Regions from separate parts of the Amycolatopsis sp. PSD-21 genome, predicted to be linked through region 3. Evidence: riboswitches for the same ligand, from Rfam matches in the RefSeq annotation. Region 3 holds a riboswitch; each other region holds the start of a gene.

The links. A riboswitch is a leader RNA that binds a small molecule or an ion and turns the genes downstream of it on or off. The one in region 3 is predicted to bind cobalamin.
Region 1: it holds a riboswitch for cobalamin, as region 3 does, so the genes downstream of both, metE (5-methyltetrahydropteroyltriglutamate--homocysteine S-methyltransferase) here and ACZ1DY_RS27945 (peptidase) in region 3, are expected to answer to the same signal.
Region 2: it holds a riboswitch for cobalamin, as region 3 does, so the genes downstream of both, ACZ1DY_RS28790 (ABC transporter substrate-binding protein) here and ACZ1DY_RS27945 (peptidase) in region 3, are expected to answer to the same signal.

The regions. Positions count from the first base shown of each region.
Region 1 is NZ_CM145712.1:3,482,024-3,489,584, forward strand. It holds gene ACZ1DY_RS16840 (cytochrome P450) at 1-1,201, opposite strand, end outside; gene metE (5-methyltetrahydropteroyltriglutamate--homocysteine S-methyltransferase) at 1,341-3,614, opposite strand; cobalamin riboswitch at 3,716-3,937, opposite strand; gene ACZ1DY_RS16850 (ribonucleotide-diphosphate reductase subunit beta) at 4,255-5,331, opposite strand; gene ACZ1DY_RS16855 (ribonucleoside-diphosphate reductase subunit alpha) at 5,414-7,561, opposite strand, start outside.
Region 2 is NZ_CM145712.1:6,148,570-6,156,130, forward strand. It holds gene ACZ1DY_RS28765 (MFS transporter) at 197-1,453, shown strand; gene ACZ1DY_RS28770 (MarR family winged helix-turn-helix transcriptional regulator) at 1,457-1,876, opposite strand; gene ACZ1DY_RS28775 (DUF6790 family protein) at 1,934-2,431, shown strand; gene ACZ1DY_RS28780 (TMEM175 family protein) at 2,442-3,095, shown strand; gene ACZ1DY_RS28785 (class I SAM-dependent methyltransferase) at 3,071-3,814, opposite strand; cobalamin riboswitch at 3,854-3,980, shown strand; gene ACZ1DY_RS28790 (ABC transporter substrate-binding protein) at 4,083-5,591, shown strand; gene ACZ1DY_RS28795 (ABC transporter permease) at 5,593-6,534, shown strand; gene ACZ1DY_RS28800 (ABC transporter permease) at 6,528-7,313, shown strand; gene ACZ1DY_RS28805 (ABC transporter ATP-binding protein) at 7,310-7,561, shown strand, end outside.
Region 3 is NZ_CM145712.1:5,986,325-5,993,885, reverse strand. It holds gene ACZ1DY_RS27950 (helix-turn-helix transcriptional regulator) at 1-2,223, shown strand, start outside; gene ACZ1DY_RS27945 (peptidase) at 2,341-3,345, opposite strand; cobalamin riboswitch at 3,378-3,503, opposite strand; cobalamin riboswitch at 3,616-3,683, shown strand; gene ACZ1DY_RS27940 (hypothetical protein) at 3,773-6,217, shown strand; gene ACZ1DY_RS27935 (flagellar hook-length control protein FliK) at 6,214-6,792, shown strand; gene ACZ1DY_RS27930 (ABC transporter substrate-binding protein) at 6,789-7,561, shown strand, end outside.

The DNA of each region.
Region 1 (7,561 bases), 2.5 Mb from region 3:
CGAAACGCATCGGGTCGGTCCAGTGCTCGGGCGAGAAATGGTTGACGGTGGGGGAAACCCCGACGAGTGTCCCTTCGGGAATGAAATGCCCGAGGACCTCGGTGTCCTTCACGGTCTTCCTGGTGAGGGAAGGAACCGGAGCCACCAGCCGGAGGGATTCCTTGATCACCAGGTCCAGTGTCGTCAGGGTCTCCAGCGCCTCGATGTCCGGCACGTCGTCGCCGAGCGAGAGGGACTCCTGACGCGCGCGTTCCTGCCACTCGGGGTTCTTGGCGAGGTGGTAGACGGCGGCGGCGCTGGTGATCGTCGACGTGTCGTGCGCGGCCATCATCAGGAAGATCATGTGGTTGACGACGTCGGAGTCGGTGAAGCGGTCACCGTCTTCGGTGGTGGCGTGGCACAGCGCGGTGAAGAGGTCGTCGCCGTCGCCCGCCCGTTTCGCGGGCAGGTTCGCCGAGAAGTAGCGTTCGAGGACCTTGCGGCCGTGCAGGCCCGCCGCCCAGCGGCCGCCGGGAACGGGAAAGCGCACGATGGCCGTGCCGGCGCGCACGGAGTTCACGAACGCGCGGTTGATCGAGGCCGCGTCGTCGCCGGACCGCATGCCCATGAACACACGCGTCGCGACGTCGAGCGTGAGTTGCTTGAGGGACCAGTAGATCCGCGGGTTCGGCCGGTCCGCCCACGCGGCGACGCCCTCGCGCAGGGCCGATCCCATCTGGTCGACGTAGCCGGTGAGCCGCTGCCGGGTGAACGCCGCCTGCATGATCCGGCGGTGCAGGTGGTGCTCGCCGAAGTCGAGCAGCATCAGGCCGCGGTCGAAGAACTGCTCGATGAAGAACTTCCAGCCCTCCTGGGAGAAGGCCTTGTCCTTGTTCACCAACGCGATCTGCGTCGCCTCCGGGCCCGTGAGCGCGACGATGCGGCGGCCGAACGCGCCCATCCACGAGACGGGGCCGTAGGTCTCGTAGCGTTTCAGGCCGAACTCGATGCCGAAACGCATGAAGTCCAGCGCGTGGCCGATGACCGGCGGGCCCTCGTCGCCGAGGACGGGTTTGAGGCCGGGAGGAGCGGGCGCGAGTTCGCGGACCGGCCACGTCGCGCCGAGCCAGCGCTGGTCGACCGAACGTGGCAGGGGGATCGAGGTGAGCGGCGGGACCCGCTCGCGCAGCGCCCCGGTGACCTTTTCGACGGCGTTCGCCATGGGTGACCATCTCCCCGCTGAGATCGGTTACCACTCCACCATCGCACCCTTGTTGACGTCCTGACAATACCTCGATGGAAGTTCCGTGAAGGCCTCCTTCACTACCTTGAGGGTAGGGAAGGAGGCCTTCACGGACCGGTCAGGCCAGTTCGGCGCGGACCGTGCGGGCGGCCGCGACGAGGTTCCGCAGGGCCGGCTCGACCTCGGCGTAGCCGCGGGTCTTCAGGCCGCAGTCCGGGTTGACCCAGATCCGCTCGGCGGGCACGGCGCCGACCGCGGTCCGCAGCAGCCCGCTGACCTCGTCGACGCCGGGGACTCGCGGCGAGTGGATGTCGTAGACGCCCGGCCCGACGCCGCGGCCGAAGCCCGCCGCGCCGAGGTCGGTGACGACCTCCATCTTCGACCGCGCGGCCTCGATGCTGGTGACGTCGGCGTCGAGCGCGTCGATCGCCTTGACCACGTCGCCGAACTCCGAGTAGCACATATGCGTGTGGATCTGCGTCGCGTCGTCGATCCCGGACGTCGCGAGGCGGAACGACGAAACGGCCCACGCGAAGTACGCCTCATGCGCCGCGGCGCGCAGGGGGAGCAGTTCCCGCAGGGCAGGCTCATCCACCTGGATGACGCGGATACCCGCCGCCTGGAGGTCGTGCACCTCGTCGCGGATGGCCAGCGCCACCTGACGGGCGGTCTCGCCCAGCGGCTGGTCGTCGCGGACGAACGACCACGCCAGGATCGTCACCGGACCGGTCAGCATGCCCTTGACGGGTTTGCCGGTCAGGCTCTGCGCGTAGCGCGCCCACTCGACGGTCATCGGCTCGGGACGCGAGACGTCGCCGTACAGGATCGGCGGCCGCACGCAGCGCGAACCGTAGGACTGCACCCAGCCGAAGTCGGTGGCCGCGAAGCCCGCCAGCCGCTCGGCGAAGTACTGCACCATGTCGTTGCGCTCGGGCTCGCCGTGCACCAGCACGTCCAGGCCGAGGTCTTCCTGCAGCCGGATGACGCGCCGGATCTCGGCCTTCATCGCGGCCTCGTAGCCCGCGTCGTCCAGCGAACCCGCCTTGTGCGCCGCCCGCGCTTTACGGACCTCGGTGGTCTGCGGGAACGAGCCGATCGTGGTGCTCGGCAACGGCGGCAGATCCAGCGCGGCCTGCTGCGCCGCCGCGCGCCGGGCGTAGGGGGAGCGGACGGTGTCCTCCGGCCGCAGCGCCTCCAGCCGGGCGCGCACCCCGGAGTCGGCCAGATCGGCCGCCGCCGCGCGATCCGCGGCCGCGGCACGGGCGGTGGAGAGGTCGACCCCCTCTTCCTTCAGTGCGCGCCCGAGCAGGACGACCTCGTCGACCTTCTGCTTGGCGAAGGCGAGCCAGCCCTTGAGACGCGGGTGGAGCCCGTCCTCCCGCTCGACGTCGTAGGGCACGTGCAGCAGTGAGCACGACGTCGACACGCTGACCGACCGCGCGGTGCCCAGCAGGGTCGCCGCCCGGCTGAGAGCGCGGGCCGGATCCGTGCGCCACACGTTGCGCCCGTCCACGACACCGGCGAGAACCTCCTTGTCCCGCAAGGCGGGTTCGGCGGCGACAGCGTCCACAAAGGACTCATCGGTGACGAGGTCGACGGCGATCGCGTCGATCGGGGAACGGGCGAGCACGCCCAAGCCGCGACCGAGACCGCCGAAGTACCCGGCGACCAGGATCTTGGGCCGCGCGGTTTCCTTCGCGAGCCGGTGATAGGCGCGGATGAGCGCGTTGAGCTCCCGCTCGGTGCGGTCGGCCGCGAAGGCGGGCTCGTCGAACTGGACCCACTCGACGCCTTCGTCGTGCAGACGGCGCAGTAGCTCGACGTAGCCGTCGAGGAGGTCGTCGAGCAGGTCCAGCGGGCGGAAGCCCTCCGGAGCGGTCTCCGACGGCTTCGCGAGCAGCAGGAACGTCACCGGGCCCACCAACACCGGCCGGGTCTCGACGCCGACCGCGCGGGCCTCGCGGTACTCGTCGAGCGGCTTGGTGCCGGCGAGCGAGAACGCCGTGTCCGGGCCGAGCTCGGGGACGATGTAGTGGTAGTTCGTGTCGAACCACTTCGTCATCTCCATCGCGGGCGCGTCCTGCACGCCGCGCGCGGCGGCGAAGTAGGTGTCGAGCGGCGAGAGGCCGAGCGTGGTGAAGCGCTTCGGTAGCGCTCCGAACAGCTCGGCGGTGTCGAGCACCTGGTCGTAGTGGGAGAAGGTGTTGCAGGGGACGGAATCCAGTCCCGCGGCCTTGAGATCCCGCCAGGCCCGGGTGCGCAGCGCGCGGCCGGTGGCCAGCAGTTCGGCCTCGTCGATCTTGCCCGCCCAGTAGCGTTCGAGTGAACGCTTGAGTTCCCGGTCCGGTCCGATCCGGGGGTAGCCCAGCACTGTCGTGCCGATTTCGGTCACAGCTCTCTCCTCGCGAGCTTGTCGTGAGAGCCCGGAGCGCGCGCAGGAGTGACCGCCGTTCGGTCGCGCCCATCCCACGAGGCCCGGACTCACGCACGCCGTCGGCGCGCGTACCACGGGCAGGTCTTCGGACTCGTGGGCGACTCGCTCGCGCCTACCGGCCGTCGCTTCCCGGGACGCCATGCCCAGTGCTTTACCGTGTCTCGCACGGTGACGGCTTTCGTTCCCACATACCGCTGCGGGGCAGTCCCGGATTCGCACCGGGTTCCCTGTTACCTCGACCGGCCGGGGAGGCCGGGCGAACCAGTAGCACCCTGGAGCGTACCGAGGCGCGCCAGTGGCCCGCTGGACATGTGACGAACCGGACGCCACGCGTGACCAGACGGACGCCACACGTGATTGAACGGCGAACTCGCGTGATCGGGGGCGTAACTCGCGTGATCGGGGGCGTAACTCGGGTGATTGAGGGCGTAACTCGCGTGTTTGGAAACGGAACACGCCGGGCGGAGGGCGCCCGGCGTGTCGTCCGTCTGATCACGTGAGTTCGCCGCTCAATCACGCGAGTTACGTGTTCAATCACGTGAGTTACGTGTCTGATCACGCGAGTTACGTGTTCGAGCACGCGAGTTGCGTGCGGGGGTCAGTCCCAGTCGAGGGCGCCGCCCGACTGGTACTCGATGACGCGGGTCTCGAAGAAGTTCTTCTCCTTCTTGAGGTCCATCGCCTCCGACATCCACGGGAACGGGTTCTCCGTCTCGCCGAAGATCGGCGCGAGACCGATCTGCTGCGCCCGCCGGTCGGTGATGAAGTGCATGTACTGCTCGATCAGCTCGGCCGAGAGCCCGAGCATGCCGCGCGGCATGGTGTCGCGGGCGTAGGCGACCTCGAGCTCGCACGCCTCGGTCAGCATGGTGCGGACCTCGGCCTGGAACTCCTCGGTCCACAGGTGCGGGTTCTCGATCTTGATCTGGTTGATGCAGTCGATGCCGAAGTTCAGGTGGATCGACTCGTCACGCAGGATGTACTGGTACTGCTCGGCGATGCCGACCATCTTGTTCCGGCGGCCGAGCGAGAGGATCTGCGCGAAGCCGGTGTAGAACCACATGCCCTCGAAGATCACGTAGAACGCGACGAGGTCGCGCAGGAAGGCCTGGTCGGCTTCCGGCGTCCCCGTCTCGAAGTCCGGGTTCTCCAGGTTCTGCGTGTACTTCAGCGCCCACGCGTCCTTGTCCGAGATGGACGGGACCTCGCGGTACATGTTGAACAGCTCGCCCTCGACCAGGCCGAGGCTCTCGCAGATGTACTGGAAGGTGTGCGTGTGCACGGCCTCCTCGAACGCCTGGCGCAGCAGGTACTGGCGGCATTCGGGGTTGGTGATCTGCCGGTACACCGCGAGCACGATGTTGTTGGCCACCAGCGATTCCGCGGTGGCGAAGAAGCCGAGATTGCGCTTGAGCATGGTGCGCTCGTCCTCGGTGAGGCCGTCGGGCGACTTCCACAGCGCGATGTCGGCCTGCATGGCGACCTCGGTCGGCATCCAGTGGTTGTTGCAGCCGGCGAGGTACTTCTCCCACGCCCAGGTGTACTTCATCGGCAGCAGCTGGTTGACGTCGGCGCGGGCGTTGATCATCCGCTTGTCGTCGACGTTGATGCGGGCGGCGCCGACTTCGATCTCACCGAGGCCGGTGGCGTCGGCGGAGGCGTCAAAGGTGGTCATAAAGGCTCACTTCACGTGTGGGTCGGGTGGGTCGTGAGTGGCGATTCGGGTTAGAACACGAATCGCCACTCACGACGGGCGGTCACTGGCAGGCTTCGCAGTCGGGGTCGTCGATCCGGCAGGCGGCGCCGTCGGTGGCGACGAAGTCGACGTCCGAGACCTGCGGCATCTCCTTCGGCTCCGGCTTGGCGGCCGGGGCGGTCACCGGGACGGCCGGGACCGCGGCGGCGGGCGACGGCGAGACCGCGGCGGCGGGCGACGGCGGGACCGCGGCGGAAGCCGACGGGGCGGGCGAAGCGGCGGGAGCCGGGGCCGGGGCGGCGGGCTTGGGTGCCGAAGGTGCGGCCGGGGCCGGGGTGGCCGAGACCGCGTTCAGCTTGCCGTCGGTGCCGCGCAGGGTGCTCTTCTCCACGTGCGTCGCGGACCGCGCCCGCAGGTAGTACGTGGTCTTGAGGCCCTTGTGCCAGGCGTAGCGGTACAGCTCGTCGAGCTTGCGGCCGCTGGGCGCCGCGATGTACAGGTTCAGCGACTGCGCCTGGTCGATCCACTTCTGGCGCCGCGAACCGGCGTCCACCAGCCACTTGGACTCGATCTCGAACGCGGTCGCGTACAGCGCCTTCAGGTCGTCCGGCACGCGGTCGATCTGGCCGAGGCTGCCGTCGAAGTACTTCAGGTCCGACACCATGACCTCGTCCCACAGCCCGCGCTCCTTGAGCGAGCGGACCAGGTGCGGGTTCACCACGGTGAAGTCACCGGACATGTTCGACTTGACGAACAGGTTCTGGAACAGCGGCTCGATCGACTGCCCGACCCCGCAGATGTTGGAGATCGTCGCGGTCGGCGCGATCGCCATCACGTTGGAGTTGCGCATACCGACGGTCTTGACCCGCTCGCGCAGCGGCGCCCAGTCCAAAGTGGACGAGGTGTCGACGTCGAGCGCGTCGCCCTGTCGCGCGTCGATCAGGAGCTGCATCGAGTCGATCGGCAGGATTCCCTTGCTCCACAAGGAACCCTCGAACGTCTGGTACTGGCCGCGCTCCTCGGCGAGGTCGGTCGAGGCCGAGATCGCGTAGTAGCTGATGTGCTCCATGCTGGTGTCCGCGAACTGGACGGCCTCGTCCGAGGACAGCGGGACACCGATCTCGAACAGCGCGTCCTGGAAGCCCATCAGGCCCAGCCCGATCGGGCGGTGGCGCAGGTTGGAGCGGCGCGCCTCCGGGATCGTGTAGAAGTTGATGTCGATCACGTTGTCGAGCATGCGGACGGCCGTGCGCACGGTCTTCTCGAGGCGCTTCGTGTCGAGGCCCTCGGGGGTGACGTGCTTGAGCAGGTTCACCGAGCCGAGGTTGCAGACCGCGACCTCGTCGGTGGTGGTGTTCAGCGTGATCTCGGTGCACAGGTTGGACGAGTGCACGACACCCACGTGCTGCTGCGGCGAACGCAGGTTGCACGGGTCCTTGAAGGTGATCCACGGGTGGCCGGTCTCGAACAGCATGGTCAGCATGCGGCGCCACAGGTCGACCGCGCGGACCTTGCGGAACACCTTCAGCTCGCCACGTTCGGCGGCGGCCTCGTACTCGCGGTAGCGCTCGGCGAACGCGTTGCCGTAGAGGTCGTGCAGGTCCGGGGTCTCGTTCGGCGAGAACAGCGTCCACTGCGCGTCGGCCTCGACGCGGCGCAGGAACTCGTCCGGCACCCAGTTCGCGGTGTTCATGTCGTGCGTGCGACGACGGTCGTCACCGGTGTTCTTGCGCAGGTCGAGGAATTCCTCGATGTCCACGTGCCAGGTCTCGAGGTACGCGCAGGCCGCGCCCTTGCGCTTGCCGCCCTGGTTCACCGCGACCGCGGTGTCGTTGGCGATCTTGAGGAACGGCACGACACCCTGCGACTGGCCGTTGGTGCCCTTGATGTGCGCGCCGAGGCCGCGGACCGGGGTCCAGTCGTTGCCGAGACCGCCCGAGTACTTCGCCAGCAGCGCGTTGTTCTTGTACGCCTGGAAGATCGAGTCCAGGTCGTCGTCGACGGTGGTCAGGAAGCAGGACGACAGCTGCGGGCGCGTGGTGCCCGAGTTGAACAGCGTCGGGGTGGACGCCATGAAGTGGAACGTCGAGAGCAGCTCATAAAATTCGATCGCACGAGATTCCCTGTCGTCCTCGCGGATCGCCAGGCCCATCGCGACGCGCATGAAGAACGCCTGCGGCAGCTCGAAACGGACGCCGTCGTGGTGCTG
Region 2 (7,561 bases), 160 kb from region 3:
GCGGCGCGTTCTCCTGAACTGCCTTCTCCGCCGTCGATTCCCCAGTCTGTGCTGGGCTTTCCCTATGCTGGACGGCAGGTCGCCGCGTGATGACCACTGTGGACACCCGCCGCGAATGCTTTCGTCGCGGCCGGGCACGAGTTCCAGCGAGGGGTGTCGCGAAAGCCACTCCCCACGGCCAGAACAGGAGAACTTCATGAGCGCCACCCGGGCAGGCTCCGTGCACTGGACGGTCGTCGTCCTCTGTTTCCTGGCGATTCTCCTGGACGGCTTCGACACGGCCGCGCTCTCGCTCGCCATCCCCACGATGGCCGCCGAATGGGCGGTCACGCCGGCCGCGTTCACCCTCGCCGTCGTGCTGACCAACATCGGCGTGGTGTTCGGCTACCTGTCGGCGGGATACCTCGGCGCGCGGATACCGGGACGGCGGCTGCTGATCGGTGCCGTCGTGCTCTTCGGGGTGGCCACCATCGCGACGGCGGCCACCCTGCCCCTGGAGTCGATCGCGCTGCTTTCGGCGACCCGCCTGGTCACCGGGGTCGGGCTCGGCGTGGTGGTGCCCGCGGCCGTCGGCCTGGCCACGAAACACAGCGCCGAGAACCGCCGGGAGCAGGTATCCATCGCGGTGGCCCTCGGTCTCGGGGCGGGCGCCGGACTCGGCGGGCTTCTCGGCGGGCGTCTGCTGAACCTCGTGGGCAGCGACGGCGTCTTCTACGTCGCGGGGATCGTCCCGCTGCTGTTCGCCGCCGTGCTGGCGTGGCTGCTGCCCGCCGAAGGGACCGCGGTCACGGCGACCGTCGGCGACAAGAGCGACGCGAAGATCGGCAGGCTCTTCGACCCGGCCCTGCGCCTGCCCACCACGCTGATCTGGGCCTTCTCCTTCCTCGTCTTCATCACCTCCTACGTCCTGATCTCGTGGATCCCCACCTTGCTCACCGGATACGGCTTCAGCCCGTCCAAGGCTCCGCTCGGTCTCGCGTTCCTCACCCTCGGCGGCATCATCGGCGGCCTGGCGTTGCTGCCGCTCGCCGGACGGCTGGGGATCGCCCGCGCGATGATCCTGATGCCCGCCATCGGCGGGGTGTTCATGATCATCGCGGCGAAGGCGTCCCTCGGCGACACCGCGTTGCTCCTGTGCCTCGCCGGTGCGGGAGTCGGCGTGGTGTCGGCGCAGCTCGGCCAGCTGGCCCTCGCGGTGGCGACCTATCCGCCCGGCTCCCGGACCACCGGTGTGGGCTGGGCGGCCGCGCTGGGACGGCTCGGTTCCATCGTCGGGCCGGGGATCGCGGGCGTCCTCATCGGGCAGGCGCTGGCGGCGCGGGACATCGTCGTGGCGGCCACGGTGCCCCTCCTCTTCGCGATCGTGTGCGCGGTCATGCTGTCTCGGGTGAAGGCGAAAGCACGCGTCCTGCCGGCCGCGGAAACCCCGCTGGTGCTGGAAAAAGCCCGGTAAGGCTCAGTCGGCCGCGAGGATTTCGGCCAGCCGGACGGTGTCCTGGAGATAGCGCTCGTACGGAAAGCCCGCCGCGATGAGCCCTTCGCGCAGCTCGTCGTAAAGCGGCTTTCCCGCGGCGTGGAAGGCTTTCCGGCCGAGATCGGTGAGCCGGACCAGCCGTCGGCGCGCGTGCTCGGGATCGACGGTGATCCGCACCAGACCGTCCGCTTCGAGTGGCCGCAGGGCCCGGCTGATCGCCGGGTCGGAGACCGACAGCGCCTGGGCGAGCCGGTGCTGCGTCGCCGGCTCGATCTCCTCGAGCGTGCCCAGAAGCCGTATCTGGCTGTACGTCAAACCGTCTGGGTCGTCGGCGCGCCGACGGGCGGCTTCGCCCATCAGCATGACCACCCGGTGCAGCAGGTCCGCGAGTCCGTCGTCCACGGAGCCACCCTACCATCAGTGTTGACGGGTTAATATTAACTAGGTAAGACTGAAGGCATGAACTACTTCACCCAATCCGCCTTCCCCCTGGTCTGGGTCGTCGTGCCCGCCGCCGGAGCCTTCCTCCGCGCCCGCCACGCGACGTCGTCTCAGGAGCGGCTCGAAATCTGGCAGCGCTGGTGGGCCATCGGCGCCTTCGGCTGCGGCAGCCTGTGGATGACGGTCGCCTTCCTCGCCTTCCCGGACGTCATGGCCACGGCGATCGGCTTCGAGCGGACGCCGTTCATGTTCGAGATCGCCTTCGCCAACCTCGCGCTGGCCGTCCTGGGCTTCCGGGCCGCCTCGGCCTCCGCGCGCGAACGCCTCACCATCGGCATCGCCGGCGGGATGTTCCTCTGGGGAGCCGCGATCGGCCACGTCTACCAATGGTTCGCCAACGATGACCACGCCCCCGGCAACACCGGCGGAGTGCTCGTCACCGACGTCCTGCTCCCGGCGGTCATGATCGTCCTGGCCCTGCGATCGCGGCGCCTCGCCGCGAAGATCGCCGCCTGAGGCACTCACCATGACGACACAGACCGGCGGCGCGATCGGAAAGGCCGCCGCCGAGCGGCTCGGCATCTTCGCCGACGCGGTGATCGCGATCGCGCTCACCCTGCTGGCGCTGGATCTCCCGATCCCCCACGGCGACACCACCGGCGCCATGCTGAGCTCGATCTCGGCCCACGGCAAGGAATACATCGCCTTCGCGCTCAGCTTCGTGGTGATCTCCGCGCACTGGCGAGCGCACCACGAGATCTTCCCCTACGTCCGCGCACTGAACGGGCGCCTGATCAGCCTCACCCTGGCCTGGCTGTTCATGCAGGTCCTGATGCCGTTCGCGACGCGGGTCATCACCGCCGAGGGCGCCTTCCCGCTCCGGTTCAGCGTGTACGCGATGGTGCAGGTCCTGGCCTCGGCGTCGTTCGCGCTGATCATCCGGGAGATCCGGCGCGGACACCTGTACGGGACCGGCGGGCCGCCGAAGGTGTTCGCCCAAAGCCTGACTCGCAGCGTCTGCCTCGCCGCGGTGTTCGGGATCTCCGTACCCGTCTCGTTCCTGACTAACGACACCGCCGCCTACCTGTGCTGGCTCGCGGCGCCTGTCGTGCTCGCCGTCGCCCGACGCGTCCAGGACCGACGGCCGGATCGGCGTCAGCGCAAGGCCGTCAGGACGTAGTCGTCGCCGAACTGCCACACCGGGGCCACTTCGGCGAAGCCCGCTTCCCGGAGCAGCCTGGTGTGTTCCTGCGGGCTCAACCGGTTGCCGTAGCCGGTCGAAATGCCGCGCAGCTCGTCGGCCGTGAACCGCTCACGCAGCGCGGGATCGGCGGCGACCGCGGCCCACCAGGCCTTCCATTCCTCGTTGGCGCCGACCCCGGCACGCTCCGCCCGCCGGTTCTTGACCACCTCGGCGAGTTCGCGGATGGCAGGCTGTTCGTCGTAGAAGTGATCACCGTTGACGAGCGCTCCGCCCGCCCTCAGCGCTCCGGCGAGGTCACGGTAGACCTCGGCGAGCCGCTCGGGACGCAGCCAGTGCAACGCGGTCGTCGAGACCGCGGCGTCGACCGGCCCCCACTTCAGCCAGCCGCTCTGGGCGAGGTCCGCCTGGAGGTACTCGATTTCCGCCCCCGGCGGCCGGGTGGCCCTGGCGAGCGCGAGCAGGAAGGGGTCGTTGTCGACGCCGACGATCCGTGCCCGCGGGAGCCGCCCGGCAAGCCTCGTGGCCAGCGATCCCGGTCCGCAGCCGAGGTCCAGCACCAGCGGCTCGGCGACGCCACGGCATACGTGCTCGACGACGTCGATCAGCACGGCGAAGCGTTCTTCGCGGTCGGCGATGTAGCGTTCCTGCTGGATGTCCCACCGGCGCACCCAGTCCGCCGCGAGCTTCTCGTCCACCGGCCTCCCTTCGTGATCTTGATCCTGTGTAGCACACCGCGGTCATGGGTTACCGTGGGCGCCACAACGCAAGAAGGTGCCCGTCGGGGGAAGCCGGTGTGAATCCGGCGCTGACCCGCAACCGTGATCGGCCTGGGAGGACTCCCGGTGCCGAGAGCCGGACTGCCCGCCGGGTACCGCCAGCCCCAACTGTCGTGGAGTACGGAGCGGGGTCCCGTTCACGTGCGGCCGCGCGCCCGGGACAGTGCTCGATGTCCCGGAGGTTCCTATGACGCGTCATCCGCTCACCCGCCGGCGGCTCCTCGCCCTGGCCGCTCTCACGCCGTTGGCCGCGTGCGGGACCGCGCCGGCGGACACAGGCCGGTTGAGGGTCGCGTTCGCCGCGGGCGGCTCGAAGGAGACGCTGGACCCGGCGCAGGTCTCCCTTTTCGTCGACCAGGCGAGGGCAAAGGCGCTCTTCGACACGCTGGTCGCCTACAACGCCGACACCTCGTTGCGGCCGCGGCTCGCGGAGTCCTGGGAGAGCGACGATTCGGGCACGCGCTGGCGGATCCGGCTGCGGCGGGCGGCCTTCCACGACGGCCGTCCGGTCACGGCGGACGACGTGCTCTACACCTTCCGGCGGATCGCCGATCCCGCGCTGGCCTCCTCATCACGGCAGTACTTCGCGAAGGTTGATTTCGGCCGCAGCAAAGCGGTGTCCCCCAACGAAATCGAGCTGATCCTGACCGCGCCCGACTTCGAGTTCCCGTCGGGTTGGGGCGCTCCGGGCGCAGAGATCGTGCCCGCCGGTACGACGGACTTCACGGCGCCGGTCGGCTCCGGCCCGTTCCGGTTCGTCTCGTTCACCCCTGGCGGCCCGGCGGTGTTCCGCAGGAACGAGTCCCATTGGGACGGTGCGCCGAACGTCGGCGAACTGGAATTCGTCCCGGTCAACGAGGAAGCCGCGCGCGTCAACGCCTTGCTGTCCGGGCAGGTCGACTACGCCCACGATCTCGCGGCCGGAACCGCGGCCCGGTTGGCCGGTGACGCGCGCGTCTCGCTGCTCGAAGCCAAGGGAACGACGATGCAGGGCATGATCCTGCGCGTGACGCAGCCGCCGTTCGCCGACCCGAGGCTGGTCCGCGCCGTACTGTCCGGAGTGGACAGAGAGGCGCTGAACCGCGTCGCACTGGCCGGCCGCGGCGAGATCGGCAACGACCTGTTCGGCAAGGGACTCCGCGGGTACGCCGCCGGTATCCCCCAGCGCGGGCGCGATGTGGAACTGGCCCGCTCGCTCGTCCGGGAGGCGGGCGCGGAGGGGCTGGCCTTCGCCGTCGAAACCAGCGACGTCGACCCGGGTTTCGCCACCGCGGCCACGCTGATTTCCCGGCAGCTCGGGGAAATCGGGCTGAAGGTCACGCCGAACACGCGCGCGTCGAGCACCTATTTCAGCGAGATCAAGACCAAGGGCGTCGCCGCGCTGACCCGCACGGCCACCCTGCCGGTGCCGACGTTCCTCAACCAGCGCTTCCGGACCGGCGGTTCGAACAACGTCAACGGCTTCGCCTCGCCGGAGTTCGACGCCCTCATGGACCGGGCGGCGGCCACCGCGGACGAAGGTGCCCGGCTGGCGCTGTTCGGTGACGCGCAGCGGATCGTGCACGCGTCCGGAGGCCTGCTCGCCTGGGGGTTCAGCACCTGGACGATCGGTGTGTCGAAGCGGGTTTCCGGACTGGTGACCGCGCCGCCGAACACCTTCGACTGGGCGAGGTTCGACCGCGCCCGGCTGTCCTGACGTGCCGGGTTACACCGCCCGGCGGCTGGGTTTCGCGGTACTGCAGGCGATGTTCGTGCTGGTCGCGACGTTCGCCGTGACCGCGTTGCTTCCCGGCGACGCGGCGTCGGTCGTGCTCGGCGAGCAGGCCACCGACGAGCAGGTGGCGACCGTGCGCCACCGGCTCGGCCTCGACCAGCCGGTCCTCGACCGGTTCGGGCACTGGATTTCGGGTTTGATGAGCGGGGATCTCGGCCGGTCGCTCGTGACCGGTGCCCCGGTGACCGACGAGATCACCCGGCGTTTCGCCGCCACCGCCGTGCTCGCCGGGGTGACCCTGCTCGTGCTCGTACCGCTCGCGCTGGCCATCGGGGTGACCTGCGGGCTGCGCGAAGGATCACGGACCGACCGGATGCTCACCTCGGTCACGCTGTTCCTGCACGCCATCCCCGAGTTCGTCCTCGGTCTGCTGCTGGTCGCCGGATTCGCCGTCTACACCGGACTGCTCCCGGCGACCGCGGCCGGAACGGACCTGACCGCACGCCCCGAAGTCCTCGTCCTGCCGGTGATCGTGCTGGTCGCCCGGCAGCTGTGCGACGTCGCCCGGCAACTCCGGATCGGAATCGCCGAGCAGACCCGGGGCCAGGTGGCCGGGCACCTGCGCCTGCTGGGCCTGCCCGAACGCACCGTGGTGCTGCGGCATCTCCTGCCCGCCGCCGCGGCGCCCGCCGTGCAGCAACTCGCCCGCGCCGTCGAAGGCCTGCTGACCGGCACGGTGATCGTCGAGTCCCTGTTCGCGATCACCGGGCTCGGCACGGGTTTCGTCGAGGCCGTGCAGAACCGGGACATCCCGCAGGTGCAGGGCTACGTGCTGCTGTTCGCCGGGGTGGTCGTGCTCGGGAACCTCGTCGCGGACCTCGTGGCGCATCGGCTCACGCCGCAGCGGGAGCGTGCCACGTGGTGAAACGGATGCTGGGCTGGTCCCTCCTCGCGGTACCGCTGGCGCTCGCCATGGCCGGGCCGGTGATCGCGGGCCCTGTGGAATCGGTCGGGGCGCCGTGGCAGACACCCGACGGCACCCATCCGCTGGGCACCGACGTCCTCGGCCGTGACGCGCTCACGGTGATCCTCGCGGGCGGCTTTCCCGTGATCGGCATGACGGCCGCCGCGCTCGGGCTCGCCTATCTGATCGGGGTGCCGCTCGGTCTGGTCGCGGCCGGGCGCGGACGCCTGGCCGACGAAACCGTGATGCGATCCCTCGATCTCGTGCTGGCCTTCCCCTCGCTGCTGGTGCTCATGGTGCTCGCCGCGACCGGGCACCGGGGGCCGGGCGTGCTCATTCCCGTCGTCGCCGTGCTCCAGCTGCCCGCGATCACCCGCGTGGTGCGGGCCGCGGCGCTGGCGCCCGGCTGCCGGACCGCCGTGGAAGCCCTTACCCTGCAAGGACAACCGTGGTGGCGGATCCAGCTCGGGTACGTCGCCCGGCACCTCGCCGGCCCCGTCGCGACCGACGCCGGCACCCGTCTCGGCGTGGTGCTCTACCTGCTGGCGTCGGCGAACTTCCTCGGTCTCGGCCTGCCGGCCGACTCCCCGGACTGGGCCGTGGTCATCGAACGCAACAGCGAAGCGCTCTACACCTCGCCCGCGGTGGTCCTCGTGCCCGCCGCGCTGCTGATGGCGTTGTGCGTCGGCACGAACCTCGTCGCCGACCGGCTGCTCGCCGCCAGGCGGGTGATCCCGTGACCGTCCTGGAGATCAGCGGGCTGTCCGCCCGCGCCGGGGAAACCGTTCTGCTCGACGACGTCTCACTGTCCCTCGAACCGGGCCGGGTACTCGTCGTGCTCGGCGCGTCCGGCACGGGAAAGACCACCTTGGGTCTCGCCGCGACCGGACAGGCTCGCCCGGGGATCACGCTGTCCGGGTCGGTGATGCTGGCGGGATCCCCGCTGCTGGGCCGGACCGCTTCCGAACTGCGGCGGGCGCGGGCAGGC
Region 3 (7,561 bases):
CTCGTCGGTGTACGGGGCCTGCGCGCGGAACGCGAGCTGCCCTACGGAGCCCTGCAGCGGATGTTCGGCGCGCCGGTCTCCGGCGGCGCGGAGGCGCGGGACCGCCTCGGCGCGGTTTCGGCGCCGACGATCTGCTGGGTCGACGACGCGCACTGGGTCGATCCGGAATCCTTGGCGGCGCTGGGTTTCGCCGCCAGGCGATTGGCGGGCGCGCCGGTCGGGATGGTGCTCGCCTCGCGGTCGGGATCCGACGAGTTCGACTCCGTCGAGCTGCCGCCGCTGACCGATTCCGCCGCCGATCAGGTGCTGCGTGACCGCGGCGTGCCCGCCGGGGTGCGCCCGCAGCTGGTCGAGCTGGGAGACGGGAACCCGGCCGACCTGGTCGCGCTGGCGGCTTCGCTGACATCCGCTCAGGCGGCCGGGCGGGAGCCGGTCTCGCCCATCCTGCGGGAGCGGCTGCCTCGTTACGCGGCCGAGCTCGAAGCGATGCGGCTCGACGAACGTCTCCGTTTTCTCGCCACCTGCATGGACTTCTCCGCGAGGAAGGCGACCTGGTACGCGGCGGCGTCCCCGGCCGACCGCAGGGCGGCGCACGCGCGTCTGGCCTTCGCCGAGGAGGGGCCCGACGCGCTCTGGCATCGCGCGATGGCGACGGCCACGCCGTCCGAGCCGCTCGCGGACGCGCTCGCCGCGGCACCGGCGGTGGATCACGCGGCCGCGGCCCGGCAGCTCGAACGCGCCGCCGCCCTGACCGCCGATCCGGCGACGCGGGCGACCAGGCTCCTGGCGGCGGCGGACGCGGCCTGGCAGGCGGGCAGACCGGGTTGGGCGCGCCTGCTGCTGTCCAGGGTCGACACGGAACCGGGCGCGGTGGCGTTGCTGCACGGGGAGATCGAGCTGCGCGACGGCGATCCCGCCGTCGCCACCCACGAACTGGGCGCGGCGGCGGAACTGCTGCCCGATCCGGCGGGCGCGCTCCTGCTGGCGGGTGAGGCGCGCAGGCTCGGTGGTGACCTGAGCGGCTACCGGGCCCTCGCCCGGACGGTCCCGGCGGGCGACGAGCTGGCGTCCGCCCATTTCCACGGTCTCACCTCGGTTTACGCCGGCCGCCACGAGGACGCCGTCGCTCCGTTGACCGACGCCGTCGCCAAGGGGATGGCCGGTTCGGACGTCGCCGGGGCCGTCTGGGCGGCCGAAGCGGCCTTCGCCCGCGGGCATGCCGAACGGGCGCACGAATACGCGGCCGCGGCCGTGAGCCGCGCGCGGCTCGGCAAACGGCACGCGGAACTGCCGTGGGCGCTGATCTACCTGTCGCTCTCGGCGATCGCGCTCGACCGCATCCCCTGTGCGCGGGCGGCGTCCCGCGACGGGCTGCGCGCACCGCACAACCTGCGGATGGAGCATCTGACGCTGCTGGGCCTGGCCGCCGCCCTGCTCGGTGACCGTGTACCGGAGCTGGACGAGGCGGCCGAGGGGATCGCCGAACGCGGTCTCGGCAGGCCCGCCGCGGTCGCCGCGTGGGCGAACGCCTGTCTGGACCTCGCCGAGGACCGGCCCGACGACGCGTTGAGCAGGCTCGAAGATCTCGCTTCGGGTGTCTCCGGCGACCAGCCGGTGATCCGGGTGCTGGCCACCCCGCAACTCGTCGAAGCGGCCGTCTGTTCCGGGCGGCCCGAACGCGCGCTGGCCGCGCTGGAGGTGTTCGACCGCTGGACCCTCGCGGGCGCGGAACCCTGCTGGCTCGCGCTGAGCCACCGTTGTCACGCGCTGACCGCGCCGGATCCGGAGACCGCGGAACGGCGTTTCGTACGGGCCATCGAGGCGCACCGGCGGGCGGGCGGCGCGATGGAACTCGCCAGGACCCGGTTCGCGTACGCCACCCTGCTGCGACGGCATCGCCGGACCCGCGACGCCCGCGACCAGTTCCGCGATGCCTTACGGGGCTTCGAAAACGTCGGCGCCACCCGGTTCGCCGAACGGGCGCGGGCCGGGCTGCGGGCGACCGGCGAGACCGTCGACACCCCGCACCGGTCGCTCGCCGGGCTCACCCCGCAGCAGGACGCCATCACCCGGCTGGTGGCGGCGGGGGAGACGAACAAGGAGATCGCGCGGCGGCTGGTGATCAGCCATCGCACGGTGGATCACCACCTGCGGAACATCTTCACGGCACTGGGAGTGCGGTCCCGGGTGGAGCTCGCGCGCCGCGTCGCCGCCGGCGAATGACGAACTCGCGTGATCGAAGGCGTAACTCGCGTGTTTGGAGCCGTAACTCGCGTGATCAGCGGCGTGACTCGTGAGTTACGCCTCCAAACACGCGAGTCACGTCTCTGATCACGCGAGTTACGGGCAGGCCAGGACCGGGGCCTGCGGACGTCCGCCGCCGTGCAGGTCGCTCAGCGGAACCCTGGCCAGGCCGAGGATCGCCTGCGCGGTCGCGCGCGGGGCGGTCGACGGGTTCAGGCCCGTGGCGTCGTAGGCGATCGCGCCGCGGTCCGCCTCGGCGCCGGCGCAGCCGGTCTGCAGCGACCGCAGGAATTCCCGCGCCTTGATCGCGGCGGCGGGGCGGTGCCCGGCCAGCGCCTGCGCGGCGAGGCCGGTGCTGTTGGCGTTCGGCGCGTCGGTGGCGAAACCGAAGCCGCCGTTCGGGTGCTGCTTGGTGACCAGCCAGGAGGTGCCCTCTCCGGCGTTCACCGCGTCACCGGTGGCGCGCAGGGCCTGGACGACCGTCGCGGTCGCGTCGACGTCGCTCACGCAAGTCGCTTCGCCGAAGTTCAGGGGGAAACCGCCGTCCGGGCACTGGCTGCCCGCGAGGAACGCCACGGCCCGCGCCGGCGCCTCGCCGGTGCGGTCCAGCGCCAGCAGGGCGAGCGACTGCGAAAGAGCGTTGGAGTAGTCGCCGTATTCGGACCGGTCGGAGAACCGGCCGGACGGCGTGAGCAGCGAGAGCAGGCCCGCCTTCAGATCGACACCGCCGAACGACGCCGGGTCCTTGCCGCGGATCTGCGCGGCGAGCAGCAGCTTGGCGTGCGCGCCCGCGTACGCCTCCGTGCCACCGCCGACGTAGGCCGTGGTGATCTCCGGTTTCGCCAGCCACGCGATCGCCTTGCCCGCGTTCGTGTCCGACACCCCGGCGGCGGCGAACGCGAAGATCGCGTCGATCGTCAAACCCTGGTCGGGGAACTTCTGGCCGCCGAAGTCGGCTTCGAACCGTTCCCCGTCGGTCATCTGCCTCGCGAGCCAGCCCGCGGCGGCGTCCGCCTTGTTGTGGGTGGCCGCGGCCGCCGCCGGAGCGGCGACCAGCCCGATGCCGCACAGCAGCACGACAGCGAAAACCAAACGTCTCATGAGAACCCTTTCCCGCATTTCCACGACAGGAGTCGGTGACACCGCGCGACGTGGGTGACCGGGCTCGCCTGGAGGCACACCGTTGCGGGACAGCGCCGGACTCTCACCGGACTTCCCCCACGACCGCGCTGAATCGGACGAACCGAAGAGTACCGCCGAGCGCGAAGGACCGGTGTGATCCTGATGACCGACCTGGTCAGCGGTGCCTGCCGGAGGTGATCGAGTGTTAACCTCGCCTCGCTCGACAACAGAACACCGCCGCCCGTGACGGGGAAGCCGGTCGAAATCCGGCGCTGTCGCGCAACCGTAGGCCCTTCACCGGGGCGAGCCGGGATACCGAACGGGCGGATGAACGAACCACTGTCGCGATAAACAGGGGTGACCGCGGCGTCCCGCGCCGTCCTCCGTCACGCCGCAAGGAGGAGCCATGCGCCGCGGGTACCTGGCCGCGATGGCGTTCGCCGTCAGCGTCGGCGTGGTCGCCGCACTGCTCACCGGGACGGCCGCCGCCGTGAACGACCTCGGCGCCGCGAAGGCGAATTCCCGCTGGCTCGCGACGAAGCTGAAGCCGGACGGCACGCTCGAGAATCCCAGCGGTGGCACACTGCCGGACCACGGCGTGATGCTCGACGTCCTTTTCGCGATGTACGCCTCGGGCGACGGCACGAAAGCCGAGCCGATCATGAGGTTCCTCGACGAAGAAGGCCACGCCACCGACTACTTCACCTGGGACGGGCTGATTCCCGGGGGCGGGTACGACAAGGTCGTCGTCGGCGGCTCGCTGGCCAAGATGCTGGTCGCCGCGCAGGTTTCCGGCCGGGACCCGCGAAACGTCGACGGATACGACCTGGTCGCCGAGACCCATGCCGCGATCATGCGCAAGGGCCCCGACAAGGGCCGGATCAGCGACTACTCCAAGGATCCGGAGCACACCGGCCCGGTGAACAACGACGCGAACACCTTCGGCCAGGCGCTCGGCGTCATCGGGCTCGCCGCGGCGGGGGAGAGTGAACGGCTCGCCATCGACAAGCTGCTGACCCAGCAGTGTTCCGAGGGCTACTTCCGCCTCTTCTTCAAGGACATCCCGACGAACGAGACCGGTGACCACGTCACGCCGGACGGCCGCAAGATCTCGACCTGCGACGAGGGGAAACCGCTCGACCTGTCGCCGTCGGACGGCGACGCCACCGGTCTCGGGCTCTCGGCGCTGCTGGCCGCACGGAAGGCGGGCGCGACCGGGCTCGACGCGCCGATCGCCAAGACCGTCTCGTGGCTCAAGGCGAACCAGACCGCCGGTGGCGGCTGGGGTGGTGGCGTCAGCACCGAAGCGCCGAACACCAACAGCACCGGCCTGATCGTCCAGGCGCTCGCCGACGCCGGCGGCGCGGACGCGGCGGTGGACAAGGGCGTGCGGTACCTCAAATCCGCGCAGGCGAACGCCGCCGCCGACTCCGGTACCAAGCTCGCGGGCGAGCTCGGCGCGATCGCCTACAACCCCGCCGACTACGAGTCCGCGCGCACGTCGGGGATCAGCGGGCTCGACACCTGGATCCGTGCGGGTGCCCAGGCTTCGCTCGGGTTGGCGCAGGTCGGCTTCTACGCGCTCGCGAAGGGTGACGTCCGGCCGCCGGCCAACGTCGCCCCGGCTCCCACGACGACCACCATCACGACCGCGGTGACGCCGCCGCCCAGACCCAGGAAGGCGGGCACGCCCACCGGCCTCCAGGTAAGGACGGAGACGGCGATCGCCATCCCGGACACGGCGACACCGCCCGTCCGCCTCGGCGCCTACCTGGCGAACCGGCTCTCCGGCGGTGACCACGTGGAGGTGGCCGAGGACGGCAAGACCTACGTCGACTACGACGCCACCGCCGACGTGGTGCTGGCCCTGCGAGCGCTGGACCAGCAGCCGGACGCGGTCGCCCGCGCGTCGCAATTCCTGCTGAAGCCGGAAGCCGTCCAGGCCTATGCCCACGGCGCGCCGTATGAGCAAGGCGAGGCGTCCTATGCCGAACCGCTCGCGAAACTCGTGCTCGTCGCCGAGTTCGCGAAGTCGGATGCCGCCGGGCCACTGCGCGCCGATCTGGTGAAGCTGCGCGGTGCCGACGGCGAGTTCACCGACACCGGATCGTTCGCCGATGCCGACGAGACCGTCGAGCGGCATGCTTGGGCGGTGCTCGCCACCGCCGCCGATCCCGGGCCCGCGGTCGAACTGCTCCTTTCGCGTCAGTGCGCCGACGGAACTTTCCCGAAGCATCTCGACACCGTGGAATGCGGCTCCGGCGACCTCGCCGCGACCGCAGCCGCGGTCACCGCGCTGGCCGCGCGGCCGCACACCGACGCCGCGCCCCCATCCCGGCGCCCGGACGGCTGGACCGAGCGGCGTGTGTCGGCGTTCGTCTCCGCGGTGGGCGCGCTCGGCGTCCGGCCGACCGGCGAGGGCGTCGTCACCGGAGAGGGCGGAGAACCGGACGTCGCGTTGAGCGCCGCCGTCGCCGCCGCACGGCAGGCCGCCGGCCTCGACGTGAGCGGAACGGCGCGGTCACTGGGCAAGCTGGTCCGAGCCGACGGCGGTTTGGCCAAGGGATCCGCCGGGGAGACCGACTTCCCGACCAGTCTGGCCGCCGCGCAAGGAGTCGCGGGCCGCTCTTGGCTGACCGCGGCCGAGTCGCCGCTCTCGCCCGCGATCCGGCTGCCGCTGACCGAGGCGAATCCGTCCGCCGCACCGGTACTGGCCGCGGAGCAGTCCGGCTCCCCGCCGTCATGGCTGATCTGGGGGCTCGCCGGACTGGCCGTCCTGCTGCTGCTCACCGTGCTCGCCCTGGTTTTCGTACTTCGCCGTTTCACCAAGAAAAAGGGGGCAACACCATGAAGAGACTGCTCGCCGTCACGTCCGTCCTCATCGGACTGATCGGGCTTTCCGCCGCACCCGCGAACGCGGTCGACACCACCAAGGGCTACAACGGGATCTGCACCGGCCCCGACGCGCTCACCGGCGTCACCGTCGTGGTCGACTTCCAAGAGCTGGACGGCAACGGCGGGACCGCCGCGCCGACGATCACCCGCTGCTCGCCCAACGCCGCGCCGGGCACCACCCGCACGGGTATCAAGGCGTTGCAGGACGCGGGGATCGCGGTCGCCGGCACCGCCCGCTGGGGCCTCGCTTTCGTCTGCCGCCTGGAAGGCCGCCCGGCCGCGACGGAGACCATCCCGCTGTCGTCCAACCCGAACTACAAGGAAGCCTGCGTCACCACGCCTTCCCCCGGCGCGTACTGGGGTTACTGGCACGCCGACGGCTCCGGGACCACCTGGACCTACAGCACCACGGGCGCCCTCAACCGCACCGTGACCCCCGGCGGTTTCGAGGGCTGGTCGTTCTCGCTGAACAAGTCGGCGACGACCAACCCGCCGCCCGGTGTCACGCCGAGGAACCCGGCCATCCCGTGAGGAAGGTCCTTCCCGTGGTGGCGGCGGTCTTCCTGATCGCCGCCACGGCACCGTCCGCGCACGCCGTCGACCAGGGCAAGGGGTATCCCGGGTTCTGCAAGGACGACACCGGGGTCACCGTGGTGGTGGACTTCCAGCAACTCGGCGGCACGGCCATCGTCCGCTGCAATCCCCAGACCACCCGCGGCACCGGGCTGGACGCGCTCAAGGGCGCCGGTTTCCAGATCGCCGGGGTGCAGCGCTGGGGCGAGTCGTTCGTCTGCCGGATCGAGAACCGCCCGTCCGCGGCCGAGAACATCCCGGTCAACGGCCGCGGGGAGTACCGGGAGCCGTGTGTCGACACGCCTCCCGCGCAGGCCTACTGGTCCTACTGGCACGCCTCGAACAACTGCGCGTGGGACTACAGCCAGTGGGGGCTCAAGAACCGCGACTTCACCCCCGGCGGCTTCGAGGGCTGGTCGTTCTCCTTGAACGCCACCGCCAAGAGCAACCCCGTCCCGCGCGTCTCCGCCGTGCGGCCCGGCACCGAGGGCCGGCCTTGCGTGCCGCGCGAAGAGGCCAAGCCCGCCACCGGCGATCCCGGCGAGCGGCAGCAGCGACCGCAGCCGGGGGACGATCCGCGGCAAACGGCCGGTGCGGAACCGAGCGCGGGAGAAGCCCCCGCCGCGGGTACGGATTCCGGCGCGCTGCCGCCGCCCAAACCGCGTCCGAGCGCCTCGGCGCGGCCGAAGGCACCGGACCCGTCGTGGAACGTCGCGTTCACCGGAGG